DNA from 4 places in the Paenibacillus sp. EKM10P genome. Region 2 is predicted to be linked to each of the others. Evidence: riboswitches for the same ligand, from Rfam matches in the RefSeq annotation. Region 2 holds a riboswitch; each other region holds the start of a gene.

Region 1 (8,130 bases), on a different contig from region 2:
CTCTGCAAATACAAAACGACCCCGCCATTAAAAATGACGAGGTCGCCGTTAAACCTGCAAAGCTGGTATAAATCACGTAAAAAAGAATTAAGGTGTTTCGAAATATTCGACTACACTTGTGTGAGAGTCGGGATCATATACACTGACCTCCACCGACTCGGTAAGAATGTCAGCATAGCTGTAGGAGACACGTTTAAACGTCTGTTGCTCCTGATCCAGCTTGACGATAAAAACAGAAGGGTACGTTTCTTCCAAGACACCAGTTCGTTCGACGGTCTTACGGCGTCCGCCGTTAGCCCGCAGCAAAATCTTTTGCCCTACATGTGCGTCGAGACTGCGTTTGATTTCCAACAGCGTATTTTTAGCCATTGCCTAACGACCACCTCTTTCCTTGTCCATTATAACGAATTTTAGAGGGATTGTCAAATCAAGCTAAATATTATAACAACACGAAAAATAAGTTGTCAATTTAATTTTTTGCGAACAGGAATAATATACATAAAAAATGACAAAAAGCCTCTAAAAAGAGGCTTTTGTTCAGATAAATCCTATTAGGCACATTTGAATCTCAGATCGCTGAAGGCGTTACTTTAAGCGTTGACAAATTTTCAAGCTTCGGCAAACCGATGCGGTAGCTTCCCCTTGTTTCAATTCCACCCACTCCGCGGCTGCCACTGATGGTCTGGTGAAACAAGTCTCCCATATTGACCGTATCACGGATTGAAGTAAATGCGGCCTTGGCAGCCACGTAAACGGGGTCCAGAGCGTGAATCAAGATACGCCCTGGGGAACTGGCAAAGTTGGCTCCCGCACGCAGCAGCGCCTCAAAATGGGACTGGCACGCACCCGCTACAATTGTCAGTGAATCCAGATGACGCTCATATTGTCTCGCTACCTGAATCGCTGCCACAAAATTTTGCGAATTCTTGTAGCTTTTCAAGCTGTACAAATCATAAGGCTGCGGTTGCTTTAGCACACCATCATGTCCAGTGATGACTACAATATCAGGACGAATGCGGGGAAGCAGTCGGTATAACGTATCCGCCATTGCCGATTCGTGAACGTGATGTCCCTCTGCGGGAACACGGAGCTGTTCATATAGACTGAGACATTTCCTTAAATAGCCAGGGTCTCCATCCAGATGAAGAACCTTTCCTGGCATTTCAAAATACGTTGACTCCACCGGATCACTCCACTCTCCAATCAGAGCCGCCTGGCTACGGGCAGCTTGCTGCTGGCGTGCCCGTTGCAAAAGATTAAGAGACTCCCCGGCCTTAATGTGGGCCTGTTGAGTCTTACCGCTAATCTGGTCTGCAGGCACTCTGACCAGATCGTTCACCGGGGAATCGGCCAGTAGCCGAAATTCCGTCCCCTTAATGATCGCTTTATCCCGCTGGATGTCTTCAACGCGAAACGTGACATCACCGCCGTACGATTTCCGAACGACCAAGTCTCCTAAACTCATCACACTGTATCACCCCTCCTATATCGTATGGGTGAATGCACAGTTTGGTTCCAACTTAGGATATACCGGCCTCCAATAGCACGGCGCTCAGACGCGCAAATTCCTCGATACTCAGCGTTTCCCCTCGACGGGAGGGCTCAATATCAGCTTGTTGCAACAGCGGCTCCAGCGTGTCCCTGTTCTCTTTAGTGAAGAAGCGGCTTTTTAGGTTATTTGAAATGGTTTTACGACGTTGGGCAAAAGCGGCATGAACCACTTCAAAAAAGTGCTTTTCGTCCACCACTTCCACCGGAGGGACTTCTCGTACACGCAGCCGAATAACTGCCGAATCAACATTCGGCTGAGGAATAAATACTGTATTCGGCACCGTACAGACTAACTCAGGCTCGCTGTAATATTGCACGGCTATGCTTAAGCTGCCGTAATCCTTCGTACCAGGAGACGCAGCCATGCGCTCAGCCACCTCCTTTTGAATCATAACGACGATATTCTCCAAGGGAAGCTTGTCCTCCAGTAGACGCATCAGAATCGGTGTAGTGACGTAATACGGCAGATTAGCGACGACACTCACTTTGCTCACATCTGCAAAGTCAGCTGCAAACACTTCACGCAAATCCAGCTTTAACACGTCTCCATGGCGAACCTTTACATGCTCGTAAGGGGCCAGCACTTCTTCAAGAATGGGCAACAGCCGCTGGTCAATCTCAACAGCGGTAACTGCCTTAGCGGATTGCGCCAATTTCTCGGTCAAAGCTCCAATGCCCGGACCAATCTCAAGCGCGCCCTTTGTATCATCCAATCCGGCAGCATTTACGATCTTGCTCAGAATATTTTGATCAATCAGAAAGTTTTGTCCCAGACTCTTTTTGAACGAAAAACCGTGCCTTTGAATAATTTCCTTCGTACGCCGTGGTGTTGCTATATCTTGAATCCCTGTCATACGGATATCACAATCCTTCACTTTCGATTTGTGCCAGCGCACTGGCAAATTCCTCACGACTGATCTGAAATACAGAGAGCCGCTTATGTAGCTGCTTTCCGTTACAATAGCCAATACCCAGTACATTCCCCAAGGCCATACGGCGTGCAGCAGCATTGGGGTGGGTAATAAGTCCAGCGTCAATCAGGTCCGCCATTTCAATCAGCGGTTCGGCGCCTTCCACTGTCGTATGTACCCGCGCGAGAGCGTGTCTGATGGCTTCCGGGGAGGCATTCTCCACGCCAATATCCCCTTTGCGTGTCGCCTCTGCCTCAGGTATAAAAGCCTGCTTGCAGCCGGGGACCTTGGAGGCGATAATTTTACGGATACGCTCCCCTGCATGATCGGGATCAGTTAAAATAATGACCCCCCGCCGTTCCTGTGCCAATGCAATTTTCCGCAGCGTCATTTTATTAATGGCTGAACCGCCAGTTTCTATCGTATCTGCTTCGACAGCACGGCGAATGGCTACTGTATCATCCCGGCCTTCCACCACGATCACTTCCTTGATCATCTTCGTTTCCCTCCACTGCTACACAGCAACATATATTATCTTTCCCTGCTTTTGAAAACAAAATAAGAAGAGGATATCCTCTTCTTAGCATGGCATAACTATGTTGTTAATACTATCGCATTGTCCTCAACATACACAACCTGTTTTAGTTGATTTCCGGCTTTACAGGTCCGATAACATATACGGTTTTACCGTGCTTACGACCAAATTGGTTAGCCCGGCTTAAACTCTCATAATACACATCGATTTTGTGGCCTTTAATCGCGCCACCGGTATCCTCCGCACGGCGGAAGCCTACCCCTTCAATATACACCCACCAGCCGATGGGAATTACATTCGGATCGACAGCGATGGTGCGTCCTTCCGTGACACGCGTGCCGGAGGCGGTACGTGTACCGATACCTGGCTCCTGGGCAGAGTACGCCGTCATGGAGACATTTTGTAAAACTTTTTTATAATTAAAATTAATACCTGCTTTACGGACAGCGCTGCCCGAACTAACCTTTGTAGCCTTAACCGCATCTTTAGGGCCGATGGAAGCAGCTAGAAGGACCGGTTTTTTCTTCGTTCCTACCGCAATTACCTTATCTACACGATTTTGTGCGACTTCCTTGTTGACCAGCTGTTTGGACACCAATTTTCCATCATGGTATACCTTTTGAACATGCTGGACTACCACACCCGATTTGCCACTTTGAATGACTCGATTATCGCCTTTATAGAGACTTGGATCTGCCGTTTTGATGACCTGATAAGGCACTTGTTTTTTCTGTTCGACCTGCTGTTTCTTCACACGGACGATTTTTATGTCCATGTTAGCTGAAACAGAGGCATCCAACGCAGGGTAAACTTTATCCGTTGATGATAATTTATAGCCCGAAGTGCGAATGGCACCCTCTACTGTATTTTCTGTTGTGTACAGCTTTTTCGTCTCATTGCCTGAGGATACTTTAACCTGATTGGCACGTTTAATGACTACGCGATCCCCATCCTGTACTGCCCCGTTTAGCGGCATGGAAATTGTATCATGCGGCTGAAGTGAAATAGAATGCTCATTGAGCAAATCTTGGAGCTTGGATTCCCGGGTTTCTACCGCAGATGCCTTACCATCGATGACAAAAAAGACTTGTTTTTTAGATTGCGTGTACATCAGAATTGAAATCATAATCGTTAGTGCGATTAGAAAAATAGCAACCAAAGCAGCCTGGCGCACATTCTCTTGCTTCCAACGTAATACGTAAGACATGCTGGATGAGCGTGACTCATGGGTCTCCTCTTTTCGGAAAATGCCCATTTCCTCCGTCCTCCTTACATAGCCCGCCGTCTGGAGTAAGACATAGTTGATCGTTGACGTGACTATAACAGATTTTCTACAAGACAAGCCCGTACTGCGACTGTCCTGCACCATGTACCCGTCTTCGCGGCATGCTGTCCTCCCCTGTTTAACCACAGTATGATGACAGATTTTCTTTTATTCACAACAAAAAAAGCCAAAGAAAGAGACTAGAGAGCTCTTTCGTGGCTTCCGACATGTGTGAATATGCGGGAAAACTCATGCACGAGATGGCTTCTCTCTTGTTACGCTTACGGGGTTAGCTGTCGGGTTCGGACGTAGAGAGTCGCCCTAGCTTAGGTCAACCGCTCATGGCGGTCGCCTTCACATTCACCCCGAAGACCCAGAAAGAAATCGAAATACGGCTTCTCTACCTGTTCAATCCCATCCAGGAAATGAATTTCGGTCGAGCCGACTACTGAAGAGATAATATCTCTTGCATATACGCCGGACGTACTGTAAGCCATATCGGTTCCCCCGTTCCCTGTAAAAGGGACTCAGCGAGACTGGTTCATGAAATGATTTGTTGATGTTTACACTCAACAACAATTCACTGAAAAGATGATATCCTGTTTCCATGCATGTTGTAAAGCAGGTTTCAAGTACATTTTTCAAAATATTCGGTTAAAAAATTGTAATATTCTTGAGTTTCCTGCAACAAAATCATAATTAGCTCCGTCTATCTCTTTATTTTGATTGATTTCTTCGCTTTTTCACTGAATGTCAAATCGTTCCAAGGCATTTTGGGTCGTAATGGATACCAATTCCTCCACCGTAATTCCCTTAATTTGGGCGGCTGCCTCTGCTACCAATCTCACATGTGCCGACTCATTTCGCTTCCCACGAAACGGATGAGGCGTCAAGTAAGGCGCGTCCGTTTCAATAAGCAGACGGTCCAGGGGTACCTGGGCTAGCACCTCTTTTGGCTGCTTGGCATTTTTGAACGTTATGGGCCCGCCGAAGGAAAGGTGGAAACCCATATCCAGCACCATTTTAGCTGTCTCCCAACTCCCAGAAAAGGAGTGCATGACTCCGCCAATCTCGCCCGCCTTTTCCTCACGTAAAATCCTCACAATATCTTCATGTGCATCCCGGTTATGGATAACAATTGGCATGTTGAGCTCACGTGCCAGGCCAATTTGATTTCGAAGTACCCGCTGCTGCACATCCTTTGGTGATGTATCCCAATAATAATCCAGACCGATCTCTCCGATCGCTACAACCTTTTTATGACTGCATAACGATGCAATCCATTCTAAATCACCCTCCTGCATTGTAATGGCATCCTGCGGATGCCATCCAACGGCTGCATAAATAAAATCATACGTCTCAGCCAGCTTCATGGTGGATGGAATGGTCTCACGATTAAATCCGATATTGATCATCCGTGTTACTCCTGATTCGACAGCACGTGCTATAACTTCTTCACGGTCTTCGTCAAATTGTGGCGCATCTAGGTGAGTATGAGTGTCGAACAAATCCAAGGTTTTCATCTCCTTTTCTTACTTACATTTCAATATATTTGTCTATTGTTTGACAAAATAATTCCTTATTTCGGCAGGAAGCCTTTCTTTTACCCCGTTCAATTTATTCTGGGGAAAATACATGTGATATTTTCCTCGGTGAATGCCACTTATTGAGCGTACAATTTCTGAAACTTCGGATATTTCCCGTACCTCGCCCTGACGTCCAAGCAGTAAAATCTGGTTGTCCGTTGAACCGCCCTGCCGAAACACATCATAAGGAAGATCTGTCGGAAAATCAATTTCAAGATCATATTCAGGATGCAAGCCAGCCTTTTCCAAAGCCTCTCGAATATGGTCAACGGTATCTGTATCCATATTTTCAATCTCTACATATTTATACAATCTACGATCCATAAAACGGCTGCTCAAATCACTTAAAATTTCGTCCTTTTCTCGTTTCCATTGGCTAAATACCGTCTGAATCAAAGACTCATCCAGCATCAAATACTGCTCCACTGTTAGCTCTCCTTTTAATAGATCTGGCAGCGGATCTAGCAGAAAACCAAACTCATATCCGTTTTTGAACAATTCCTTAGCTCTCTTGAAAATTTTACGTAACAGGATTTCTGAGCTGCGTGTTACAGGATGGAAATAAATTTGCCAGTACATCTGGTAGCGTGACATTAGATAATCCTCTACTGCATGCATACCCGACTCTTTTACGACAATTCTCCCATTGTGAGGGCGCAGCAAACGTAAAATACGATCCAAATCAATTGTTCCGTAGTTAACACCTGTTGAATGAGCATCCCGCAACAAATAATCCATACGGTCAGCATCCAGCGGGCTTGTTACCAAGTTGACAACAATCGGCTTATCATACGTTTTGGCTATAACCGCCGCGACCTTGTGGGGCAACATCTCATCAACTTGCCGTAGCACAGCGTTGATCTTCGTGTCCCCCAGTACAATGCGGCATGTCCAATCCTCATGGTTCATATGAAAGGCTTCTTCAATTGAATGAGAAAATGGACCGTGCCCCACATCGTGCAACAAAGCGGCACACAGAGCAATCAGTCTTTCTTCCTTGGGCCAGTCGGGAAAATCTCCACGTTCAAATTGAGAAATAATACGTCTCGTAATCTCATATACGCCCAGTGAATGTGAAAACCGGCTGTGCTCCGCTCCATGAAACGTAAGATAAGATGTGCCTAACTGCCGAATGCGTCGTAACCGTTGGAACTCCGGCGTATTGATCAATCGCCATATCACAGTATCCTGAACATGGATGTAATTATGTACCGGGTCCTTAAAAACTTTTTCTTCACTGAGTGGCTGGTGCAAGATATCAGCTCCTTTAATATTCGGAATAATGGATTAAAATACAATAAAATCCTAAACATCTTCCCTTATTCGACACCGTTTGTCGTATTTTGTCGAATTATCACTTTTCGACATTTCCAAATCTACAATAAGGCAAATCATCCGTAAAATAAGGTAAGGTACATGGATAAAGCTCTTTGTTCTAAATACTTTTGCATAATTAGGCTGTTACTACTTTTTTTAGGTTGACTGTTTTGGGAATCGTTGGTATAGTAAATATCAGAAAAGAGAAAATTTTGTCGAATCATGACACTTATATTATTTTAAACGGCGAGAGGAGCCTGATTTATTATGATGAAATCCACTGGTATTGTAAGAAAAGTTGACGAGCTCGGACGTGTTGTTATTCCAATCGAATTGCGCCGTACCCTGGGAATCGGAGAGAAAGACGCTTTGGAAATTTACGTTGATGGCGAGCGCATCATGCTTAAAAAATACGAGCCTGCTTGTATCTTCTGTGGCAATGCTGAGAACGTAATTTACTTCAAAGGGAAAATTGTTTGCCAAGATTGCATTTCTGAAATCCCAACACCTGTGACAAACTGAGAATTTTAGTATATAATAGACTTATCAGAGATTGTTAATTCTAACCTTTTTCATATATACTCCTTGTTGCCTTCCACGGTTTGAACCCAACCGTTGGAAGGCCCTTTTTTGTTTAGACACGTATTCATAAGAGTGCGTTGTACACGTCCCTCTTGGAAATTGAACGGTCTGTGGCTGTACGTTTCATGGCATCCTTGCGAGTAAGCCCCTCTGACTCGTAATGCGCGACGTGAGACTCCAAAGATAAGTCCTGCCACCATGCCTGACGCTCCTGTTCCTCTTCCTCTTCGTTTTTCCCCTCAACGACCAGACAATATTCACCAATCGGTGGGTTCTCCTCTAGTTTTGCAAGACATTGCTCCACTGTTCCACGCACCCATTCCTCATGCAGCTTGGTCAGTTCACGGGCAAGTACTACGTTGCGTGATCCTAATGTTTCCTTTA
Region 2 (8,130 bases):
TTTCGCCTGATGTAATTGTATATTTTACTAATAGATGTGGCAATGAAATAATCTAGTAAACTGGAATTTTTTGTATGAATATGAGATAAAACTTTCTCCCCCTGGTTTTCTTTTTCAAACTCGACATCCATTCGTGGTAATAAAAAAAGTCACCCCAAGTGAGCGACGTTGCTTTTGCCAATGTATTATGTTGGTTTTTTTTCGATATCAAGGTTATAATCTACTTAATTTGGGGTGGAGGGATTATTGTGGCTTTAAGTGACAATTTCAAAAAATTACGTATAAAATATCATTTGACTCAACAAGAGCTTGCTGAGATCGCTGGGGTTACCAATAAAGCAATTTCAGCTTGGGAGAGCGGACTTTCTGAACCACGGATGGGTGCTATAGAAAAGATAGCTCGTCATTTCCATATCAAAAAAAGCAATATCATTGAAGAAGATGGCATTGAGCACATAAGCCCTGATCGCAGGTCAAAGTAGACGACGATAAAATCGAAGTGAGGGAGCATCCATTCAATTTACCTTAGTAAATGTTAAACAACAAAAAAAGGAACTGTGCAAGACAGTTCCACAGTTCCGCAAACAACTTTAGAAGAAAATAAAATATTACCCATCATCGTCGACTTCGCCGGCTAATTTTACCTGAGCCGCTGCGTGTTTTAGGCTTACTATAAGATTTGCGCGGTGAATCAAATATGCTGGAACCACCGCTGCTGCCTCGGTCACGTGAAATCGAGCCTCTGCTCGGTGAACTGCTGGAGCCTCGATCGAATAGACTTCCGCTTGATCCAACGCTGGAATCCGAATTTTTCCCTCTACGGGTAACTGAACCTTTTCGTTCCACCGTTATCGGCGGAATCGCTTTTTTCTCCTGTGCTGTTGGAGCACGATATTGCCCTTGTGAAGGTCGGTATACATCTCTGCTCGAATAACCTCGATAGGAGCCAGACCCCCGCAACGAATCGAACAGAGCATCCAGCACAGTTGCAGTTAAGTATCCTTTTAGAAAGCTGGAACTGTAATTTTGCTCGACATACTTTTTACTGTCGATTTCAATGAGTGTATCTTCCTTCTTAGCTGGATCTTGCTGCAAATGGTACCATTCATCGCTATATACCAGAAACATCCGCTCATTGCTCTGAGGCGATATTTGTTCCGGTGTACGCTGTTCTTTCAATTCCTCTGCTACTTCGGGAACCGTTTTGCCTGCCGCCCGATATACGTACGAGGTCGAGTTTCCGCTACCACTAACGGATTCCAGCGGATACGTATCTTTCACATTTGGCGCCCCGCACCCGCTTAGCACGGATACGAACAAGCTAAGCGCCACAATGACCGTTAATGCATATTGCCAGGTGCGTTTGCCCATGTGTAACCCTCTCCTAGCTAGCCCGAATAACCTTGACGTCTCCGGTAATCACTTCTTCTCCTTCATAAAGCATAAAGCGACCGTCCTGCCATTCTACCCGCAATAGATGGTAATCATCAGACTGGTACTGCCAAACATGTTGCTCTCCACCCTGCCGGAAAGGAGCACGGCCCATAACGGTAACATGCCCAAAATACTGTTCTTCCAAATGATACGTTGTATCATCCAGTTCTAAAATGGTCGGTACTTCCTCCGGGTTGTCTAGTCTGCCATCGATAGCCTGATATAGTCCGAATTGCAGTGTTTCCCGTTCCTCAATATGAAGATAACTCACTTGATTACCATCCTGAAGCGTCAAAACAACGGCATTCCGGGCACGATTATGTACACGACCTACCACTTCATAGGTGACAAGCGACACTTCACAAATATCACCAGGATTTAAGTGAAGCATGCTTTTTTCCGCTTTCGGCGGTTCAGGCTTGGCAAATAGATTTGAAATTCGTTTCCATACACTCATGGTCATATTTCCTCCTTACTTTGCCTAGAAGCATGCTGTAATGATCAAGGCACCCACCAAGTGCAGCGCTCCTGAAAACAGACCGAAACCAATTTTACCTTCTTGGGTACCTTTGTCCAGATCAAACTGTGCCCAGTACCGCAACAGCAGACGCACAATCACTTCCAAAACAAGCAAGATGATAAAGGCAATCACAGAATACACAAGCGCTTCGAGCAAATTATTAGCTGTAGCAATTGAACCCGATAAAATGTATCCTTGTGCAATCAGCTTCATAATCATCCGGACTGTTACAGCCATATTTCCAGCTTTTACTTCGGCAAAATCCTTATACTTTGTAAATAAAGAATCGACATACATTAATACGAACAGCAAAATAGCACCTGCGCCCGTCCATACCAGCATCGCTTTCATCGTTTCTAAAAAATGCATTTGCTACCATCCTCCACATCTTCTTGACTACATATATTCATTTACGCCCCCAGGCAGGGAAAAGCGAAGGAGATAACGTTTCTCCTTCGCTTACTGAGCCACCACACTAGCGGCAATGCTTAAAAGTTCTTATTTGTTTTCGTATTGTTTCAGCAAAGCAGCAAGTTCGTCGTCCACAGCACTTTTCTTATCCAGCTCTTTGAACTCTTCATCCAGCGATTTTTCCTTGGAAGCCATTTCGTTGCTCGCTTCAGCACGTGCTTCTGCTTGCAGCATTTTTTCCTCCATACGCTTTAATCCAGCAGTTGCCGTATCCGAGCTAAAACCATTCATCGCTTTGTTAATTTCAGTTTGCGCTTTAGCTGCATTATAACGGGCAACCAGTGTCTCGCGCTTGTTTTTCATTTCAGTCAGCTGTCTGCGCATTTCATCCAGCTTACCACGCAGGTTGTCAGCTGCAGCTTTGTTTTGTTCATAACCAGCTTGGAACTCGTTCATTTTTTGTTCGGCAGATTTCTTTTCTTCCAGCGCACGACGAGCAAGATCCACATTTTGTGCTTTTGCAGCCGTATGAGCCTGTTCTTCGCGTTTTTTCACCAAAGCTGCCTGTTCTTCGTATTGCTGTTTAAATCTCTTTTCAATAGCAATTTGAGCGGCTACCGCTTTCTCTGCGTCTTCCAGATCCTCTTGCATATCACGAATGTATTGATCCGTCATTTTAACTGGATCTTCTGCCTTGTCGATAATGGCGTTAATGTTAGACATCGTAAGATCTCTTAATCGTTTGAAAATAGACATGTGAAGTTCCTCCTAGAATTGAATGCTTAAATTTTAAGCTCTGTACACATGTTTACGCAAGCTTTGCATAGAGGTTTCAAAAATATCTAAAAACCGCGTAGATAAGGCTCTGGAATATTTGCCTGTACTTTTAGCGCCCGTGATGCATGCAGCGCCCAATAGGGATCACGCAGCATGGCACGCCCTATGGCTACCAGATCAGCTTCATTGTGCTGAACGACTCGGCGGGCATCCTCATAATCATCCAATAAGCCGACAGCAATGACAGGCACATTCAGTTTCTCACGGATGGTATGAGCCAAATCCACCTGATAACCAGCACGCGCAGACGGACCTCCGCTGGAACCAATCGGACCCTCACCACCAGAAGAAATATGGAAAATGTCTACACCCGCATCACGATATCGTTCCCCTATGGCTGCTATGTATTCAACATCATATCCGTCTTGGACATATTCTTTGGCAGATATCCGCATTAGCACAGGCATATCAGCAGGAAGTACCTCTTTAACAGCACGTATCACCTCAACACCAAACAGTGATAAATCCTGCCCATACTCATCTTCTCGAGTATTGGTTAAAGGAGAATGAAATTGATGGATTAGATAGCCGTGAGCGCCATGAATCTCTACCGTGTCAAAACCAGCTTCTACCGCCCGGCGCGCCCCCTCTTTGTAGGCTTGAACCAGTTCCTTGACTTCTGCTCGCGTCAAAGCGTGCGGCTCTTTAAATCGTTCACTAAAGGGGATCGAAGACGGGCCTACAGGTGGCTCAGCATCTTCAGCCTTGCGTCCGGCATGGCCTAATTGAATGGCAATTTTGGCACCATACTTGTGGACTTCCTCTACCATTTTACGATATGCAGGAATATGTTCATCACTCCAAATGCCCAAATCACGATCCGTAATGCGCCCATTCGGATGAACCGCTGTCATTTCCACAATTATGAGTCCAGTCCCTCCTACCGCGCGACTCACATAATGGACATAATGCCAATCCGTCGGTTTGCCGTCCTTGGCCTCCACGCTGTATTGGCACATTGGGGGCATGACAATCCGATTTCTTAAAGAAAGCCCCTTTAATTGATAAGGAGTAAACAAGTCGGTCACTTTTATCCATCCTTCCCTCAATTCCAAGTCTGTAGCATTATGAATAGCATCCCCATTATACACCAGCTGTCACGGTATACCGAATCCTTTGTAAGGCTAAAACTTACGAAAATGCTCCAGTTTTCATTCATGTTTAGGAGAATATGCGCGTTTACTTCGTCATCTTCACGGATATCCGCTTCATGATGTGCTTCTCTTCAGTCGTGTAGGACTTCACTCAATCACCAGCATAATTTTAATAGGACAGGTACATAATAGCTGAGAGCACCACTAGGTACCACTGCACGGAAAGGGGGAATACAAATGCGGTACAGGGGAGTGTTGCCATGTTTAGCACTGTTACTAGCATTTTCAAGTTTTCCCGTTCACGCTGACACGCCTCCCAACATCGGAACGCCCCATCCCAAGGAAGCTACTGTCGCTACTTCGGTATATCAAAGTAAAGATCGAGCTACTCCAACATTAGCGATGCTACGAAAAAAGCATGCGGACATTTTTAAAATGTGCGGCCCGCACACCCGCCAAATTGCCTTAACCTTTGATGATGTGCCCGATTCAAGGTATACGCCGCAGGTTTTGGACGTATTACACGCAAACGGTATCAAAGCTACGTTTTTTATCGTCGGCCATCGTGCGGAAAAGCATCCGGGGATCATACGCCGCATCATCCGCGAGGGTCATGCTATAGGAAACCATTCCTATACTCATCCGGATTTCAGGAAGGCCACACCAGAACGCTTTCGCCACCAGATTACAAAAACAGAACGCATTTTAGAAGCCAGCGCAGGTTTTCGGCCCAGATTGATACGACCACCCTATGGTGAAATCACGGAGCCTCAAATTCAGTGGGCGCGTCGTCATGGGTACATGATCGTCAATTGGAATGTGGACTCTCTAGACTGGAAGGGATTGAGCAAAACACAGATTCAGCGTAACGTGATCCCGGCTACCAGACCTGGCTCCATTATTTTAATGCATGCAGGTGGAGGTCAAAGTTCCAACTTGCAAGGTACTGTCCAAGCTTTGCCGGGTCTAATCCACTCTTTAAAAGCTAAGGGCTACAAGTTTGTCACAGTCCCCCGGCTACTTCACACATCGGAACGAAAATAACAGTATGTCTAAGCCTCGTATATACCAACAACGTAAAAAGGCTGCCTTGACGAGCAGAATGCTTCTGCTTGTAAGACAGCCTTTTTTAGCGATAAACGACCGTACTGATAAGAAGTCGTCCCAGTTATATGTTGTGTGCTATAATATTAAGTTTACATAATATATATTATGTTTAATGAAATCAAATATATGCACAATGCTATTTATCAATAACGTACAGTTTCACATTTTGGAAGCCGAAGTCGTTCACGAATGATTTGTTGCCAGGGATAAAGATATCAATCCGCTTTCCGGTAATAGCGCTGCCCTGATCACGGGCAACGGCTACAAAAGAATGGTCTGGCAAGCCGGGATGGGAATAGCCTGTAACTAGCACCTTTGTTCCCATAGGAATGACTTTCGGGTCTACTGCAATTGTACCCAGTTTAAGCGGATTACCGTAGTAATCGACTGCACCCCATTTGCCATTTTCATCAGCTGCGGCTGAATATGCTGTTGCTTTAACATCAACAACTTTACTGTAATTGAATGTTTTGCCCCATGCTTCAATTGTTGGCCTCTCATTCGCTGGTGCTTTCTCCGTAAGTAGCTGTGGTTTCGAATCCGAAGCCGCCTTCACACTTTTTTCGTCTGGCACTTTAATTTGTAGACCGGCATATATGTTGTTGGACGCAATATCCGGGTTAGCCTTCGTCAAGTCATCTACCGATACCCCATAACGTTGAGCAAGCAAAAAGAAAGTATCGCCTTCTTTGGCAGTATGAAGCGAAGCAGCATTTGCTACTCCAGCTGTCTGTGCCAATCCTGCAATCGCTGCGGCAAGCACCGCAAATTTCATGGTTTTTCCAATATGTTTTAAGTGTTTCAAAGATATGTACCTCCTCTGTTGTGCCTGCGAGGTTAGCTGTCGGATTCGGGCTCAGGAGAAGCCCTATGCTTGCGCAATTCACCCCTAGGTCATATTCCATACTTTTTATGATGTATTGGAACAATGGCCGTTGTTACGTCCCCCGCACTTCCCATAGTTTGAGTCCAGCACCTGAGTATTTATTATCATAAGTGCTGCCTCGGTAAGTTTTGGCTTACTGCATAATATCACAATTTTGTAACCTTATCTGCATGAAAATGTTGGGAACCTTGAACATCATACTACACTCATTACAATTTTGTCATTAAGAATCCGTTTTTTGTTACGAAAATATGGAGATATGGTGACAAAAAAAGAAAAGCCCTCCGTGAACCATCGTCACGAGAAGGGCTATGTCAATATTTTATAAAAGCATTTTCTTACAGTACTTTAGCAAGAAAGTCACGAGTACGATCATGGCTTGGAGTACCAAAAACTTGCTCAGGCGTGCCTTGCTCTATAATTTGGCCGTTGTCCATAAAGATGATCCGATCCCCTACTTCACGGGCAAAGCCCATTTCGTGCGTCACGATCACCATCGTCATGCCGCCTTCAGCGAGCTTCTTCATTACATCTAGAACCTCTCCAACCATTTCAGGGTCCAGAGCTGAAGTAGGCTCATCAAACAGCATTACGTGCGGCTGCATAGCCAGAGCACGTGCTATCGCTATACGTTGCTTTTGACCGCCAGATAACTGGTTCGGGTAGGTATTCTTCTTATCCTCAAGCCCCACGGTCCGCAGGAGCTCCAACGCAATTTTCTCCGCTTCTTTCCCCGATTGCTTCTTCACCTGCGTTGGTGCAAGCGTCAGGTTCTGCAGTATTGTTTTATGCGGAAACAGATTAAAATGTTGGAAAACCATCCCCATCTTCTCTCGAGTCGCATTAATATTATGACCACGGGCCGTAATCGGCTCACCCTCAAACAAGATTTCCCCTTCTGTTGGCTGTTCCAACAGATTCATACAACGCAAAAACGTACTTTTCCCCGAACCACTCGGTCCGATGATGACGACTACTTCACCCTTAGCGATATCTATATCAATGCCTTTTAAAATTTCATTTTTACCGAACGATTTACGCAGTTGTTTAACGGTGATCACTGGCTCTCAACTTCCTTTCCCATAAACCCAACAGCTTGGATAAGCTGAATGTCATTACAAAATAAATAGCCGCTGCGATTACGAACGGGCTTAATCCTTCATAGGTAATATTCTTAATGACCTGAGCTTGGTACATAATATCCACCATCCCAATGGTCGAAATAATAGATGATTCTTTAATGATCGTAATGAACTCATTACCAATAGCAGGCAATATAGATTTAAATGCTTGCGGTAAAATAACGTGACGCATCGCTTTGCCTCGTCCCATCCCGAGCGAGCGGGCAGCTTCCATCTGTCCACGGTCTACGGCCTGAATACCAGCACGGAAAATTTCAGCCAAATATGCCGAACTATTCAGAGACAACGTAATTATACCGGACTGGAGTGGCGTAAAATTAACACCTAACGTCAAAGCAACTCCATAATGAATAATCATAAGCTGCACCAGCATAGGTGTGCCGCGCAGTATCTCTACATATGCGGTACCTAGCCACTCGATAATACGAATACCACTCATCCGCAGCAAGGATATGATCAGCCCAATAATGAATCCGAACAGTACTCCGAGCGCAGACAGCAATAGAGTGTAGCCGATACCCGTAGCGTAGAAACTGCGATATTTCAAAAATATATCTACAATGCTATTCGAAGAAACCTGTCTGTCAGCAGACAGTGCACTCGCTTCTGTAGAAAATTTCTCAATCGATCCGTCCGCTTTCAGGCGAGCCAACGTTTTATTTACTGAAGCAAGCAATTCCGCATTTCCTTTACGGATGC
Region 3 (8,130 bases), on a different contig from region 2:
CCTGAGAGGCGTTCTACTGATTGCTGCTGACCTGCGAGAAGCTGATTTGAGCATGACTGACCTCATCGGGGCAGACTTTAGAGATGCTGATTTAAGTGGGGCTAATCTGGAGGGAAGTATCTTTCTTACACAAGCGCAATTAAATTCGGCTAAAGGCAATTGTAAGACCAGGCTGCCCTCGTCTCTAAGCGTTCCCAGCCATTGGCTGCATTAGTTTTATTCGTAAGCAACAATACTTACCTAAACGAAAAAGAAGTAGACCGCCCTCGACAAGGTACCGATCTACTTCTGATATTTTAATGTTCACCCCGTAACTTCACTCGTCCGGTGCATATGGCTCTGTGGTGCTTTCCTGATAAAACAGACTTGATCCTTGCATCCATAACGAATAGTAGATCCAGTATCCTCATAATAGCCCATATCTTCGAAATTCGCTGGCTTTGTGGCCTCAATTAGATTCAGCAAATCCTGAGTCTTTCTCAGTATCTCCCCCTATAGCTGGACCACCCGACCCCTCGTATGCAGTCAATATCCAGCTTTGCCCAGTCGAATTTGTTGCTTTAATTATGTACCCATATACGATTCCCCTAGTCTCCGGCTTAAAGCTGCATACTGCTCTGCGTTGGTGTCTGAAAATGCTTCTTCCCGGTTGGATTGTACATGCTGATACTGTGGAAGGCTTGAAAATTGTGACTCCGTAAAATCTATAATATCCTCACCGATTCGGTTGTAATAATGCCAGCCGCTGTCCAGCCATGTCTTCAAAATATCACCACCAAGCCTGTCCTGAACGACAAGCGCTGTGACACCACATTGTCCGGCGGCAGGATTCTTGGCTGTCCATTTAGAGCTAGACTCCAAAGACCAAGCCTGAAACAACGCCTTTTCTAATTTCAAAATACGGTTTGCATTCAATATACATTTCCCCTTTCACAACCATTCTACATTATCCTAAACTGGACTTACTTATTAAAAGAAAAGACCAACCAAGATCTCCTGGTTAGTCTTCTTCTACATATTTTACCTTTACATTCAAAGAATTTTTTCTATGAGCATGATAGTAGAAAACAAAAATGCTAACTATGCTTTCAAGTGAACTCTTAATACAGGGACATCTGGAGAAGCAGATGGATTATCCAGTATTTCGACATGGCTGATCATATCTTGCCCGTCTGGAACGATTACTGGAGTAATTACAGGTAATCCACCCTGTTGAATTGCATCCAGATCAAATTCCATCAATAATTGCCCTGCTTTAATGCTATCTCCTACTTGGACTTTAGGATTAAATCCCTGTCCTTTGAGGGAAACGGTATTAATGCCGACATGTATCAAAACTTGTACGCCAGATTCATGTTCAATAATGAGAGCGTGTTTGCTTTTCTCCATAACATGAGCAACTTTTCCCGCGAAAGGAGCGGTGACCCTACCCTCAGACGGATGAATAGCGATGCCATCCCCCATAGCTTTTGTCGAGAATGCAGGATCTGGAACCTCTTCCAGGGAAACCACTTTTCCTTTAACCGGCGCTACCATGTCGAATTGTTCAATACGGGGAGCCGCCTTCTTTTTCAACCATTTAAACATAACGATGCCACCTTATTTAGAGATTACATTCATAAACAGCGATAGGAAAAAACTTCATCTTTTTAGGAACCGGTTCCACGAATTAAATAAAAACCGGATTGAAACCGATTTCTATTTGAATTATAGTGAATGCCTTTCCATGATGTCAAGGCGATGATGTTCATAACTTACATGAAAAGGAAGTAGACTACTATTTTATTGTCCGGTACATATTTTATGAGGTCAGAAAACTAACAATTGAAGGCATCATAGAGCTTAAATAGAGATTCCAATTCGGTTCTTCTTACAGGAAAAAGCAGCCTACAGTGGCTGCTTTTCTACAATACTGTTACTTCGTTAACGCTAGGCTTACCCTTCCAGCGCCTGCTTCAATTCCTCAGGCGAAGCGTCCCACCATTCCTGATTATGTGAAATCAGCAGGCTTCTGAGCGCTGCTTTATCTTCGCTGCCGAGATCATCCAGCATGAAACGGCGCTTGAGTGCATAATCCATACGATTAACATGATCGGCAAGAATTTTCCAGCCGCGTTTGGCTTCGTCGTCAATCAGCATCTCGCAGGCCGTCGCGCCACCATACATACGTCCTTCGGGCGTACGGTCCACAGCTACCCATACCAGCCATACCTGGCGTCCGTTCGGTACGTCCTCTTTATTCGTAGAGAACTTGATTCCACGTTCTACTTTACTTTTGGCATGCATGGCACCGACATCAATTTTCGCCTCTCCGCGGTCAATGATGACCGGGGACATGCTGTTCAGGTCGATTGAGCCTGCGCCGAAGCCCTTATGTTTACTCTTGCCACTGACAATATTCAGTGCAATCTGCTTTTTGCCGTCCGGTTGATTTTCACTCATGCGTCACTAGACCTCCAATTTCCGTCTTCACACTCATTCTACACTATAAATATTTTAACTAATAATCTCCCGAAAGCAAACATATACATGCTGTAGATGCTTGTCAACGGGAGGTATCCATTGTATGACCCCAGCACGCACCAAAATCGTTTTATTGTCCACACTAGCCCTCGGACTCCTCGCAGGGACGTTATGGTTTGCCTGGCAACCCCAATCGCAATCCGTCTCTCAGTCCGCAGGCAAACCACTATACGGCTCCGAGTCTGAGTCTGCGCTTGCGCCAAATATGGGCAAGCCTCTAGGGGCCAACATCATGCCCGATCTGCCCAAGAACCCTCCACAGCCCGCTTCGGAAATTCTCAGCAAACGGGTGGTGGAATATCACATTGATGTATCTCTGGAAAAAGGACGGGTTTTGCGAGGCACTGAGACACTGACCTGGAGGCATCCGGGTAAGAAAACTGTGAATGATCTGTATCTTCATCTATACCCGAATGCCTTCTCTTCCATGGAAACCACCTTTATGAAGGAATCCGGCGGAAAGCTGCGCGGAGACACCATGCCTAAGGACGGCTTTGGCTCCATGACGCTGACCGAACTAAAAACAGAAGACGGTTTATCTCTCATGCACCGCACTCAATATGTACAACCAGATGACGGTAACGCAAGCGACCGTTCGCTCATAAAGGTGCGTCTACCCAAACCGGTACGGGGTGGCGAAGAAATCACACTATATATGAAGTTTGAAGTCAAACTGCCTGGCATTTTTGCTCGTATGGGTGCGACAGATGATTTTGTAATGGCTGGACAGTGGTTTCCAAAGCTCAGCGTCTATGAGACTGCAGGACAACGTGGACGCGCCGAAGAGGGCTGGAACCTCCATCAGTACCATGGCAACTCCGAGTTCTATGCCGACTTTGGAATTTACAGTATACGGATTCGGGTGCCTGAAACACACATCGTAGCAGCGACCGGTTTTCCCACCCGTGGTGCAGTACGACAGAACGGCCAGAAAATATATCAATTTTATGCCGATGATGTACACGATTTTGCCTGGTCTGCTTCACCCAACTTTGTAGCCGTAGAAGAACCCTTCTCTTCTACTGAGGTTCCTGGTGTCAAAATCAAGCTCTATCTGGACCCGTCCCATAAGGAACTCAAAGGACGTTACATGAGCGCAGCCAAGGCTGCCCTTTCGTACTACAGCAAATGGTACGGGCCTTATCCATATTCCACTCTATCCATCGTCGTTCCACCCAAAACAGGCAGTGGAGCCGGCGGCATGGAATATCCGACACTCATCACGGCCGCAGCTGCGGACCAACTGAATCCTGGCTATAATCTGGAACGGACGCTGGTTCATGAAATTGGGCATCAATATTTCTACGGAATGGTAGCCAACAATGAATTTGAGGAGCCTTGGCTGGATGAAGGCTTCACCTCCTATGCAGAGGAACGGCTCATGGAACAAGAGTATGGGCTTACCCCCAACTTGCCATTACAATCGGGACAGGTAGCTTCCCCACAGCCGCTAAACCGTGAGTCCTGGAAGTATGGATCGGCAGCTGAGTATGCGCAAAATGCCTATTCACGAGGTAAATTAGTACTACGAGGTATTGAGCGTCAGGTGGGTATGAAAAAAATGGACCGGATTATGCGGACCTACGTCCAGACTTATCGATTCAAGCATCCGACCTCACAGGATTTTCAACATGTCGTGGAGAGAGTGACCGGACGATCATGGAGCCACTATTTTGAACAATATGTATATGACGGCCAGATGGCGGACTTTTCAGTCGATCGCATCATGAACCACAAGCTGGAGAATGGATACGAAGCAGTCGTGACGCTCAGCAAAAAAGGAGCAGATTATCCCAAAATACCTGTTCAATTTACCTTCAAGGATGGCTCAACGATATTCAAGGCATGGGATGGTGCGGGCAAAAGTACAACTTTCCGACTCAAAAGCGCTTCCCCCGTGTCCTATGTGACTGTAGATCCTCTATACACTATTGCACTGGAGAACAAGCATATTAATAATAGCCTGAAGGCTGAATTGGATGAAAAACAACAAACCCGTTGGAGTGTAAGTGTAACCAAGCTGTTGGAGACACTGCTTGGAAGTCTGTCATGGTGAGGTGTCTATAGATGCGGACTGTTATAAAAGAAGGCTGGGCGCTGGTACGCATACGCTTTTATATCGTTATCATTTTATTTCTGTATCGTCTGCTGTGGGGAGTATTTCTCTATAGGCTGGTACAGTCTGCCGTTATCCCGCTGCTGCTACGTTATCCTGATCAGAGCCAAAACGAACTGGGAAAGACCTTGTTTTGGATGGAGGGCCAGATCGCCTTGATGGACAGCCGGGAAGTACATGTGTACTTGTGGATATTACTAGGGGCGACCGTACTGCGCATACTAATCACTCCCTTCATTAGAGCTGGCATATATCAAAGCCTGCATACCGATGCGTCTGAACCGCAAAGCCTGTCCTTCTTCAAGGGGATGAAACGCCACGGTATGTCATCGCTATTGTATTACATCATCGAGTTGGGTTTGCTGCTGCTTCCCGCCTTTTGGGTGGTACCGAGACTCTATCCTATTGTAGTAGGAACGTTGCAATCTTCCTCTTACCTGCTACATTTGTTGCCCTATGCCATGGGGTGGATAGCTTACGGTTGGGTCATTCGGCAGTGCATCCTGTATATGCAGTTGGGCACTGTCAGTGGTCACACCATACTATCCTCCCTGCTCGCCTTCTTTCGCCAGCTTCTTCCGGCTGTTGGTGTATCCCTGTTGCTCGGTACTTGTGTGTTGCTAGTTTTCGGTCTATTTGGCACCGTGGCGATGATTTGGACGGGTATGTTGGCACTGATTCTCCAGCAATCGTATCATTTTGTTACCAGTCTGGTCAGGCTGTGGCATATCAGTTCGCAGTATCGGCTATGGCACATCGATATCTCCAGCAGAGGCTAACCTCTCACAATATGCTCTCTCCTGTATTTTCAGCTGTCGAAAAAACTTTTTTCTTTCCCGTGCAAACAGCACATAACTGAATACTGTTAACAGAATCTGTTCCTGGAGCGTTAGGAACAGATTTTTTTTGTAACTTTTTGCGATGAAACATTTGCCAAAGCCTGCTGTCTTTGTTACAATAATCGCAGTGAACTGATAGTAACAACTTTGTAATCTTTATTGTAACCTTTATCTTAAAAACATCGTTGTCGTGAATACTGCTCTCCAAGGTGCACATCTTAAGTTAAGCCTAATTCCTGGCACCTAGGAAGCGGGGGAACCAGTTTGGGTGAATTGATCTCGCAACAGAGTGGTCATAGGGGAACCTTCTACCGAATCCTTAAGCTAACCTCGCAGGCATTGGAAGGGGTATATTTTTTTTGAAGAAGAAGCTAACGATCGCAGCCATGGGTCTCGCCATTGCCTTTACATCTTTTACATTCGGTGGCAGCAGTGCATTTGCAGACTCTAAGATGGACCAGGTCATCCAAGATGCCAAAGGAACGAACTACAGAAGCGGAGGCACTACACTCGAGGGATTCGATTGCTCCGGCTTCACAATGTATGTATTCAACAAACTGGGAATTAAACTGCCGCATCAATCTGGATCACAATTCAAAATGGGTTCTTCTGTATCCCGCGATGAAATGAGACCAGGCGACCTGGTGTTCTTCAACACCACAGGAAGAGGCGTTTCCCATGTAGGTATCTTCGTAGGTGAAGGGAAATTCGCCCACTCCTCGACTTCACGTGGTGTAGTAGTTAGCTCACTGAACGAAAATTATTACGCTAACCGTTATGTCGGTGCAAAAAGAATTATGAGCACAGACGCTTACCATTCTGTAGCTTCAGATATTCCTGATGACGACAACGTAGAATAACTACCGCACAGCAAGCTAACCCTAGCCGCAATTTGATTCTGGCCGGAATCGAATTGCGGTTTTTTATGTCCACTACATCGCAATGATTATCATTACTGACGAACTGACACCTCAAAAGGTTTCAATTTTAGCGAACATCGTCGGTTTTACCGTCACCGCTGGGGGAGCATATGAGCAGTAAATCCTTCTTATTGAATGTATACCCGACTTAGGTACGAAATAAACACGCTTGCCATTCTCCTACAACTTGTCTACAATCTGTGGTTAATGATTGAAGTACCTGCATAAGGAGGAATGGAAAAGTGCCGGCCTCAATATCCAACTACCGGATCGTACCGATGGACGAGCATCAAGCGGCTGAAATCTGTGAGTGGCGCTATGATCCCCCCTACAACATATACGGCTGGCTTCCCTGGGAACAAATGAAGGCACTTGAAGTCGAATTTGGAAGTCCCACGCTTCGCCAAGAGCAATATGTTGCGGTCCTGGACGAAGAGAATGAGCTGACGGGATTTGCTCAATATTTCCCTATGGTCGGTGTGACCCGGCTGGGTCTTGGAATGCATCCCGAAAGATGCGGACATGGCACAGGCTCCGATTTTGTCCGGGCCATTGCCGAGGAAGCCAGACGGCGGCATCCGCAGAATGAAATTGACCTAGAGGTTCTCACTTGGAATCAGCGGGCTATCCGAGCCTACAAGGCAGCTGGATTTGAGCTGACGGATACCTATGAACGCCAGACTCCAGATGGCAGAAAACCGTTCCATTGTATGGTATATCGTCCTGAACAACAGAATCGGGTTCTATAAATAAGAGCGCCTTCACTATACAACCGCGATGTTGTATAGCGAAGGCGCTCTTCATATATACGACAGATCATTACAAACTCAATGACTGCTGCGCATTTTTTCGAAAGCTTCATTATATTGTTGGGCTTCCTTAATATCTACGGCCATAATACCGCCATCGTCCCAGGAGGTCAAACGCAGAGTCACGGTCTTGTAATCAATCGTAATAAATGGATGGTGATTAAATGCCTCAGATATAGCGGCAACTTCATCCACGAAGGCAATTCCTTTCATAAAACTGGAAAAATTATATTTCCGAACGATCCAACGTCCTTCCTCCAGTTCCCAGCCCTCCAGCTTCTCCAGATGTGCTTCAATCTCTTCTTGTGTAAAAGGCATGTTACGAACTCCTCCCCGTTTATACGGAAGCCTTTCAGCCGCTTAGATGCGGCCAAAACTACGATATATTGGTGTACATATTACCACGGCCCCGTTGATAAATCCATAAGACGGCCATCAAATCAATGGGACCGACGTCAGCTCCTCATCCCCGATGAGTACATAGATCCGGTGCTGCTCCGGCTCATAAATCACAACACCGCTGCCTACAGTGATTATAGGTTCTGTGCCCAGTGCATAAAATAAGTCTTCTGCCAAAGCCTCATTGACTTCCTGGCGCCCCGCTGGGTCCAGCCTGTCCCAATCTTCTGCTTCCATTTCAAAAAATTCATAGCTATCTGGAATGCGTCCCACAGCCTCTGTCAAATCGTTCAAAATTTGTTCATACTCGCGCCCATGCTTTACTCCCATGCTATTTCCTCCAGTGGTTCAGCGATTCAATACATAATCACTTTATTATACCGGAAATTCGCCCTTAACAAAAAAGAGAGTTTTGTCGATAAATACTATAATCCGTCTCATAATGACGCGCTTGGGGCAAGGACGACCCATGCGGCATGAAAGGATTCAAAATCTATTCTCATGGATGAGGTGTATCATGCAAA
Region 4 (8,130 bases), on a different contig from region 2:
GCCTTTGCGTACTCTTCGTCCATCAGCGAGATCCAGACCACTCATCCGGGTTTCTGCCTTGAACTCGATAAAGGTTCCACCTGCTGCCAAGGATTCATCCAGCGTGTATTCCTGCTTACGCATCAATTCCAGTACCGAGCGTCCCTCAGGCGTCTCATCCTTTAGTGAACTCATCGCCGCCCATTTCGCTAGCTCTGCCTTTTCTATACCATCTACAACCACGAATTCACTCGCCATCCGGTTACCGAAGGTGATGGTACCCGTTTTATCTAGAATCATCGTATTGATGTCCCCGGATGCTTCTACCGCCTTGCCTGACATGGCCAGCACGTTAAACTGGGTAACTCGGTCCATACCAGCAATTCCAATGGCCGACAAAAGCCCGCCAATCGTGGTCGGAATCAGACAGACCAGCAACGAAATCAGCACGGGGACAGGCAAATCAATCTTAAAATGACGGGCTATCGGGGCCAGTGTCACCACCACAATGAGAAAAATAATCGTCAAGCTGATCAGCAATGTATTCAGCGCAATTTCATTTGGCGTTTTTTGCCGCTGTGCACCTTCCACGAGCGAAATCATTTTATCAATAAACGTTTCACCCGGCTCAGTCGTAATCCGCACCTTAATGCGGTCACTGACTACCCGCGTCCCGCCGGTTACCGAGCAAAAATCACCGCCCGATTCCTTAATGACCGGAGCTGATTCTCCCGTAATTGCAGATTCATCCACTGAGGCCAGGCCTTCAATAACCTCACCATCGCTTGGAATCATTTCGCCCTGAGAGACGATTACCACGTCACCTTTACGCAATGTTGTTGAGCTGACCACCTGAATCTCATTCCCGACGAGCTTATTAGCTTGTGAGTCCTGCTTGGATTTTTTCAAGGAAGCAGCTTGTGCTTTCCCCCGTCCCTCCGCGAGCGCTTCAGCAAAGTTAGCAAAAAGCAGCGTGAACAACAAAATAATAAATACAGCCAAGTTAAAGCCCATTTCCTTGCCGGTTCCAAAATAACCGGGAAGCAGTAGCATGAGCAGTACGACCAATGTACCGATCTCCACGACGAACATGACAGGATTTTTCATCATGATCATCGGATTTAATTTGATAAAGCTATCCTTGACCGCCTGCTTCAAGATGCTTCTATCCAGCATGCGTTTGCGTTGTTCCTTCATGATCAAGCACCCCGTTCATCCATTCTCATTTTCCTTCTATGCTCATTCTTCATCACATGGTCAAAAATTCAGCTACAGGACCCAGTACGATCACCGGCAAAAAGGTTAACGCACCAATCAACAGGACCACTCCGATTAGGATGGCTCCAAACAGCTTGTTGTCCGTGCGCAGTGTACCCATTGTCACCGGGGTCGGCGCTTTGGCATTCAACGAAGCCGCCACAGCCAGCAATGCAATCATGGATACATATCGTCCAAAGAACATAACCGCTCCTGTCGTAACGTTCCAAAACACGTTGTTATCCGAAAGACCTTCAAATCCCGAGCCGTTATTTGCCGCAGATGATGCATATTCATAGATCACCTGAGTCAACCCGTGATATCCGGGGTTAGAGACCGCATCGTATCCCCAATGACTCATAAATGCAAGCGCAGTTGGAGCAAGAATAAGAAACGGATGTACCAAAATGGCAATCGCAATCAGCTTCATTTCCTTGCCTTCAATTTTCCTACCCATAAATTCCGGGGTTCTTCCGACCATCAGTCCGCATATAAACACTCCCAGAATCGCATACATCAGCATATTCATCAGCCCGACGCCCTTGCCGCCAAAAATGACGTTTAGCATCATTTCTCCCAAAGCAGCCATACCACCTAGCGGGGTCAATGTATCATGCATATTATTGACCGAACCTGTCGTTGCCGCCGTTGTGACCGCAGTGAATAATGCCGATTGTCCAATGCCGAAACGAACCTCTTTCCCTTCCATGCTTCCCTGAGATGCATCCATACCCAGTGCCTGAATTAACGGATTACCTGTTTTCTCCGACACATACGTTATGGTTAGAAAAATAAGGAACAAGACCATCATCGAGCTGAAAATAATCCAGCCCTGCTTGCGATTACGGGCAAACAATCCAAATGTATACGGCAGCGAAGCCGGCATTACCCACATTGCCAAAATTTCCAGTACGTTCGTCCAAGGATTTGGATTTTCAAAAGGATGCGCAGAATTAGCTCCCGCAAAACCGCCCCCGTTCGTACCCAAATGCTTGATGGATTCCAATGAGGCAATGGGTCCCATAGCAATCTGCTGCTGTGTACCACTTAAAGTCGTAATATCCGCCGTGGGTTGTAGCGTCTGTGGTACTTTTAATCCCACCAGCACCAGCGTAAGTACAAAGGCAAGCGGCAGGAAAATCCGTATGTTGGCTTTAATAAAATCTTGAAAAAAATTACCCAGCCCTTCACCGCGCCGCGTCAATCCCCTCATAAAAGCCGCAGCAACCGAAAACCCCGAAGCAGCCGAAGTAAACATCATCATCGTGACGAACGCCATCTGTGTCAGATACGTAAGCCCGCTTTCTCCGCTATAATGTTGGAGATTCGTATTGGTCATAAAGCTGATTACCGTATTAAAGGCCAATGATGCTTCCATATTACTGTTCCCAACCGGATTGCCCGGGAGTATAGCCTGCAAGCGCAATAGCAGGTAGCTGATCCCCACAAGCACCACATTGGTTGCAATGAAACTCATAGCGTACGTCGTCCAATGCATGCTGTCCTGTTTCTTCAAGCCTACAGCCTTATAAATCAGCTTTTCCGTTCCACCAAAAATCCGATCCGTCCGATTCGGTTCATTCGAGAATACGTGATACATATAGGTGCCCATCGGCTTTACCAAGAGCAACAATATGATGATCACAATCCCAATTTGCAGTAGCTCCATCCTCTATTCCTCCTTAAAATGCTCCTGCATTTGGAACAACAGACCTGATTCAGACCATCCATTGAGTGCACACGTTTGCGAAAATCTGCATCTCTGATGCTGCATTCTTGATCTGCTGTTCCCGCCTGCTCGATCCTATAGTTGACTAGAATTTTTCAGGATTCAGGAGTGCGTAGATTAAATACACGAACACAATAGCCGTAAGTCCTAGCACAACGATCATCCTCTTCGCCCTCCTTTTGAGGTCTGCGCATCACACCAGCGTACAAACAGCAGTATCACTCCATAACTCACAGCCATTACGAGCAGCATGTATAAATCCATCATGTTCATACCCTCCGTATCGCTTTTCAGATTGCCCTTTTGATTCCATCATAAAATCATAAACCAGCTATGTTATAAGTGCTTATCCGTTCAGCAGGAAACCCACCTCTCCGTTCAATGTGTAGATCACATGGTCCGCTCCCAATCCCCGATAAATTCCTTGTGGATTACAGCCGTGCGTAATAACATAGATCAATTCTGATGTTAGTGGCCGACATATTTGCAGGAAACGGCAAGTTAGATTCAAGCTGTTTTCGAACAAATACACACTACCAATTTCTTTTTTAGGAAAATTCCATTTTCCCGCTTGCATCGTATTGATGCGCACAATGTGCTCCACACCCATTTTTTTGAGCTGTCGTTCCTCCTGGGTGCTATTTGTGAGAACTGCAAACGCCAATTTTTTGAACATAAGCAATTTCACAAAACTTCTGCCCGCTTCATTCGGTGCAGTGACAATAATTAACCGACCTTCCATCAGTAGCTCCTCTCCCGGTATAAAAAGACAACAAAAAGAAGCCGAAGGAAAAAGGCTTCCTCCGGCTTCATACATTCCATGATAAAATAAACCATGGCTGCACACGGCGGTTTGTTGCCTCTCCCTGTACGCTTACGAGGTTAGCTGTCGGATTCGGACGTGAGAGTCGCCCTATTTACGGCACTTGGCCGGAAAATTCACCCCATGAGACACACGGCTTGCAAAGCCGTATATACTCGTTGGTTCCCCCGCTTTTGCAACTGCAAAATTCAGCGCTTTAGACAATTCGTTGTTGCTTCATTGTTGTTAATTTGAAATTACGTCTTGAATCATACACCCGTGCAAGGAAGACTGTAAAGCTCAACGGCAAGGCTATAAATCACCCTTTAGAGCATAGAAGATTAAGGATAACGCTTACAACCAACCTATGCTTCTCGTATCTCTCTAAAACTCTGTATTTCGCCTCTTTTTGAAAATGAAAGGCATGTCAATATTGGCGTAGGGTATGGTACGGTTGCCCTTTATTTATAAAAAAGAAAGAAAATGCGCTATATGTACTAGATAATTATCGAATGAAGCCTTTTTTATGAGAAGAAACACCTCAATTTGCTCCATTTGAAGTGCGATTTACCGTTTTGAACAAAAGACGATTTTACAATGCACAATGTCTGTAGACTCTTCTGGACTTGCAACCCCTTGTTGAATTGTTCACAATTTAATTGTAGAATATTGAATTAGGAGGGATATCATGAGCGTATATAAATATGATGCACAGACCCTACAAGGGGCACAAATTCCGTTATCCACATACGAAGGGAAAGTTCTTCTTATCGTGAATACTGCCAGCAAATGTGGGTTAACCCCCCAGTACAAGGCGCTACAAGAGCTATATGACCAGTATCATGAACAGGGGCTCGAAATTTTGGGATTTCCCAGCAACCAGTTCGCCAAACAAGAGCCGGGTTCCAGCGAGGAGATCTCCGAGTTTTGCCAACTCAATTACGGAGTGACTTTTCCCATGTTCGCCAAGACAGATGTTAACGGTGATCAGGCACATCCTCTATTTCGCTACCTGACCCACACTGCTCCAGGCGTATTAGGCTCCAAAGCGATCAAATGGAATTTTACTAAATTCTTAATTACACGAGAAGGTAACGTATTTAAGCGTTATGCGCCGCAAACCACTCCAGACAAGCTTGTAGGAGATATTAAGAAGCTTTTGCAGAAAAACTGACAATCTTTATGCATTACAGTTAACGAGCGGTCCGTTGTCCATACGACCGCTTCTGTGACGGGAGGATATGACGAAAAGTATTTAACAAAAAAAGCATCCCTTCACGTAAAACGTGTCAGGATGCTTTTTCAACTGGGTATTGCATATAATGCGGTCGAGAGGACTCGAACCTCCACGGGCGTACGCCCACTACCCCCTCAAGATAGCGTGTCTGCCATTCCACCACGACCGCATGTCATAATGTATTGAGGCAACAGATTTATTATACTCTCTCAGCAACAATTTGTAAACAAGAATATTATAATTATTTTCAATGTAACTTTATATAACATATATAAGCAATAAAATTATTTAATTTGACATAACTGAGTTCGAAGTGTAAATATATATTACATAAATATTTGAATTATTATTATAAAAATAAGATTTGAGTCAAATAACATCACACAAATATTCACTTCAAGGAGGCGAACCGTCCTGCATAAAGGTAACCGGTTGCTAAACTACGCATTATTGTTGGACCCTTCCCTACCTATTGGTGGTTTCACCCGTTTCTACGGATTGGAGGAGCGTTTCCGCGCTGGACACCTGAACAGTCTACAGGATCTGAAACATTACATGCGAGACGATTGGTATCCTCAAATCACAACCCTTGACGGCATGGCCATTAAAAGTCTGTATGCAGCCATCCAGCAGAATGACGGTTGGCGGATCGCCCTTATTGATAAAATACTGCACACCCAACATCCTTCCTCGCAGCATGTAAAAGAGTCGCGACTTTCTGGCCAGCGACTGCTCAAGCTCACCAAGGCTCTCTATCCTTGGCTCGCATTTGACCAACTGGAAGACACACTCACTCAATACAATGCAATTGGCACACTCGCTACTGTCCACACTTGGATTAACTCCCTCCTCGGAAGCGATATAGAACAGACCATTCACGGCTATTTTGCCACAGCGGTATCCTTCTGTATCGAAGATGCCTTTAGACTGCTCAATCCTCCTTATGAGGAAAAAAATCCTCTTATCGATCATATGACCAGCGAGTTGCTTACCACCTGGAAGAAGATTAACAAACCTACGCCAAGCTCATATCAGCGCCATCTTTTCCACAGCCATCGGACCAGCTCCTACATCACTCAGCCACCCTATATGAGCCATAGCAGCCAATTGAATGCATCCAGACCCTTTTCCTCCTCCGTCCTATTTAAACACCTTCCAGCATCCCTCTGATGCGTCGTTTACCAATCTAGCAGTCACAATAAAAATACTCTGCCCTTTTCTCAAGCGGCAGAGTATTTTTATTCATGTATCCCAAATTCACACCAATAACAGACCATAGTCGGATTATTTTCACTTTTTGCACTTAATTAAGTAATTATTTTAATAAAATAACGTATTTAAGATTGTATAAACACGTATAAAAGTGTATCATAGTTTTAGATGGTTAATTCTAACATGTTTACTGATGATTATTATATCACACCAATTATTCCGCAAGAATCCGTAAGGGGCGATTTCTCTTGAACAACAAAATGCCTGTCACCTCCTTCGGGTGGGCCATCAAACAAAGGCTTGTCGAGCTTCGACTGGATCAGAAAACATTTTGCGAGACACACAACATTCCGCCTTCACGCTTGTCCAATCTGATTCACGGCACCCGCAAAGCACAAAGGTACAGAAAACAAGTTGCTGCAATTCTGAATATCGACGATAACGATTATAAGGAGGCGACACCACACTAAACCGAACAAACATTTTAGCAACCAATGCGTCGCCATATTATCAGGAAACCAAATAAACCCGTAAACCGAACCCTCAGTTCGTTTTACGGGTTATCACCCAGGCGTTTAGCCATAGATTATTCAAGTTTTGTTTTGTCCTTCTCTCTTTTTTGCTTACGGTACTTCGCAAATTCAACGTATTCTAAAATAAAGTTCTGTTCTTCTGTATCAAGATCTTCAGCCTGGCAATTCAGTGGCCCCATCACCCCAAAAAAATAAGCAGCCTTCTGCTCCTGAAGCACGCCTTCCCCCGGCTTAATCCCTTTCATCAACCAGTCGAGCGATACATTAAAAAAGTCCGAAATCTGAATCAAATGGGCGGTACCCGGCGTTGTTTTTCCCCTTCTCCAATCACCGAGATTCCCTGAGCTAATTTTAAGCTTTTCACAAAATGCCTTCTTGGTCATTCCTCGATCCTTAATTAAAGCTTCAATCCGCTGATAAATAGTTTGATCTCCCACAACGTTTCCCCTCCGACACTGTAGCTTTTTCTAATTAATTTTCAATTGTACATATTAGAATGTCCTTATCAAACCCCACAGCAAACATTAATCAGTAGTTGAATTGGGCTGGTTTTTCTCTTTACGAAAGCGGGTAAATTCAATATACTCAAGTATAAAATCTCTTTCCGCCTCACTTAGCGATCCCCCCTGGCAATTCAGTTGCCCTGAAGCTCCAAAAAAATAAGGGTCCTGCGACTCCTTCAGCACCTTACTCTGCACGTCTCGACCCAGCATAATCCAATCCAGACTAGCGTCAAAAAAAGAAGCAATTTCTATGAGTTTATTCGTGCCTGGTGTCGTTTTTCCTCTTTTCCAATCTCCAAAGTTCCCTGTACTAATGCCCAACTGCTGGCAAAACGCCTTTTTCGTCATACCTCGTTCCTTAATGAGCTCCTCAATGCGTTGGTAAATAGATTGCATAGAAGTTCCTTCCTCCCTAGCAGGCTCTCCAAATAACGATATCATGTCCCTTGTTCCCTTTTCAAAGATCACGTGTGCTAAAATTACCGAATTATGTATGTTGGTTTTCATTATACCACAATATGCAACAAAAACCGCCTGTTTTCCGAAGAAAGGGCGGTCTTTAAGTCAGTTCGATTACGCCAATCACGTAGCAGAGTTGTCGATTTTAAGTAAAATCCGCTTCAATTCGTTCAACGTTTCGCTTAAGTGCAATAAATCTTCTTCCGGCAGATACACCAGTCTCTCTTGAATTTTATTAGAGAAGGTATGAAACACCTGTTCACAAAAAGCGTCGCCTTCTTCTGTAATGGCTACGTTCACGACTCTACGATCCGAGTCGCACGATTGGCGGTCAGCCAACCCATGCTCCACCAGCTTATCCAGAAGAGGAGTCATGTTTGGACGAGAGACATTTAGTTGTTTGGACAAATCGGATACCG

Evidence for each region. A riboswitch is a leader RNA that binds a small molecule or an ion and turns the genes downstream of it on or off. The one in region 2 is predicted to bind cyclic di-AMP.
Region 1: another riboswitch for cyclic di-AMP. It lies ahead of HFE01_RS23870 (3D domain-containing protein); the one in region 2 lies ahead of HFE01_RS05820 (3D domain-containing protein).
Region 3: another riboswitch for cyclic di-AMP. It lies ahead of HFE01_RS25520 (C40 family peptidase); the one in region 2 lies ahead of HFE01_RS05820 (3D domain-containing protein).
Region 4: another riboswitch for cyclic di-AMP. It lies ahead of HFE01_RS02050 (hypothetical protein); the one in region 2 lies ahead of HFE01_RS05820 (3D domain-containing protein).

The regions. Positions count from the first base shown of each region.
Region 1 is NZ_JAALET010000016.1:78,244-86,373, forward strand. It holds gene veg (biofilm formation stimulator Veg) at 88-369, opposite strand; gene yabG (sporulation peptidase YabG) at 569-1,465, opposite strand; gene rsmA (16S rRNA (adenine(1518)-N(6)/adenine(1519)-N(6))-dimethyltransferase RsmA) at 1,521-2,405, opposite strand; gene rnmV (ribonuclease M5) at 2,413-2,958, opposite strand; gene HFE01_RS23870 (3D domain-containing protein) at 3,104-4,252, opposite strand; cyclic di-AMP (ydaO/yuaA leader) riboswitch at 4,524-4,804, opposite strand; gene HFE01_RS23880 (TatD family hydrolase) at 5,005-5,775, opposite strand; gene HFE01_RS23885 (HD domain-containing protein) at 5,818-7,101, opposite strand; gene HFE01_RS23890 (AbrB/MazE/SpoVT family DNA-binding domain-containing protein) at 7,432-7,686, shown strand; gene rsmI (16S rRNA (cytidine(1402)-2'-O)-methyltransferase) at 7,811-8,130, opposite strand, start outside.
Region 2 is NZ_JAALET010000002.1:180,454-188,583, forward strand. It holds gene HFE01_RS05785 (helix-turn-helix transcriptional regulator) at 159-482, shown strand; gene HFE01_RS05790 (DUF4247 domain-containing protein) at 616-1,371, opposite strand; gene HFE01_RS05795 (DUF4178 domain-containing protein) at 1,385-1,891, opposite strand; gene HFE01_RS05800 (DUF350 domain-containing protein) at 1,916-2,323, opposite strand; gene HFE01_RS05805 (PspA/IM30 family protein) at 2,453-3,121, opposite strand; gene HFE01_RS05810 (NADH:flavin oxidoreductase/NADH oxidase) at 3,208-4,230, opposite strand; gene HFE01_RS05815 (polysaccharide deacetylase family protein) at 4,534-5,340, shown strand; gene HFE01_RS05820 (3D domain-containing protein) at 5,540-6,208, opposite strand; cyclic di-AMP (ydaO/yuaA leader) riboswitch at 6,215-6,388, opposite strand; gene HFE01_RS05825 (amino acid ABC transporter ATP-binding protein) at 6,628-7,350, opposite strand; gene HFE01_RS05830 (ABC transporter substrate-binding protein/permease) at 7,337-8,130, opposite strand, start outside.
Region 3 is NZ_JAALET010000022.1:15,179-23,308, reverse strand. It holds gene HFE01_RS25550 (pentapeptide repeat-containing protein) at 1-214, shown strand, start outside; gene HFE01_RS25545 (YunG family protein) at 565-915, opposite strand; gene HFE01_RS25540 (PTS sugar transporter subunit IIA) at 1,081-1,587, opposite strand; gene HFE01_RS25535 (YwhD family protein) at 1,936-2,442, opposite strand; gene HFE01_RS25530 (M1 family metallopeptidase) at 2,567-4,579, shown strand; gene HFE01_RS25525 (hypothetical protein) at 4,591-5,418, shown strand; cyclic di-AMP (ydaO/yuaA leader) riboswitch at 5,695-5,832, shown strand; gene HFE01_RS25520 (C40 family peptidase) at 5,838-6,338, shown strand; gene HFE01_RS25515 (GNAT family N-acetyltransferase) at 6,641-7,147, shown strand; gene HFE01_RS25510 (4a-hydroxytetrahydrobiopterin dehydratase) at 7,226-7,525, opposite strand; gene HFE01_RS25505 (hypothetical protein) at 7,643-7,936, opposite strand; gene motA (flagellar motor stator protein MotA) at 8,124-8,130, shown strand, end outside.
Region 4 is NZ_JAALET010000001.1:457,463-465,592, reverse strand. It holds gene kdpB (potassium-transporting ATPase subunit KdpB) at 1-1,176, opposite strand, end outside; gene kdpA (potassium-transporting ATPase subunit KdpA) at 1,229-2,905, opposite strand; gene kdpF (K(+)-transporting ATPase subunit F) at 3,051-3,128, opposite strand; gene HFE01_RS02050 (hypothetical protein) at 3,312-3,707, opposite strand; cyclic di-AMP (ydaO/yuaA leader) riboswitch at 3,821-3,992, opposite strand; gene HFE01_RS02045 (glutathione peroxidase) at 4,456-4,941, shown strand; tRNA gene HFE01_RS02040 (tRNA-Leu) at 5,091-5,173, opposite strand; gene HFE01_RS02035 (urease accessory protein UreF) at 5,437-6,174, shown strand; gene HFE01_RS02030 (Rha family transcriptional regulator) at 6,465-6,686, shown strand; gene HFE01_RS02025 (helix-turn-helix domain-containing protein) at 6,803-7,186, opposite strand; gene HFE01_RS02020 (helix-turn-helix domain-containing protein) at 7,274-7,648, opposite strand; gene HFE01_RS02015 (MarR family winged helix-turn-helix transcriptional regulator) at 7,835-8,130, opposite strand, start outside.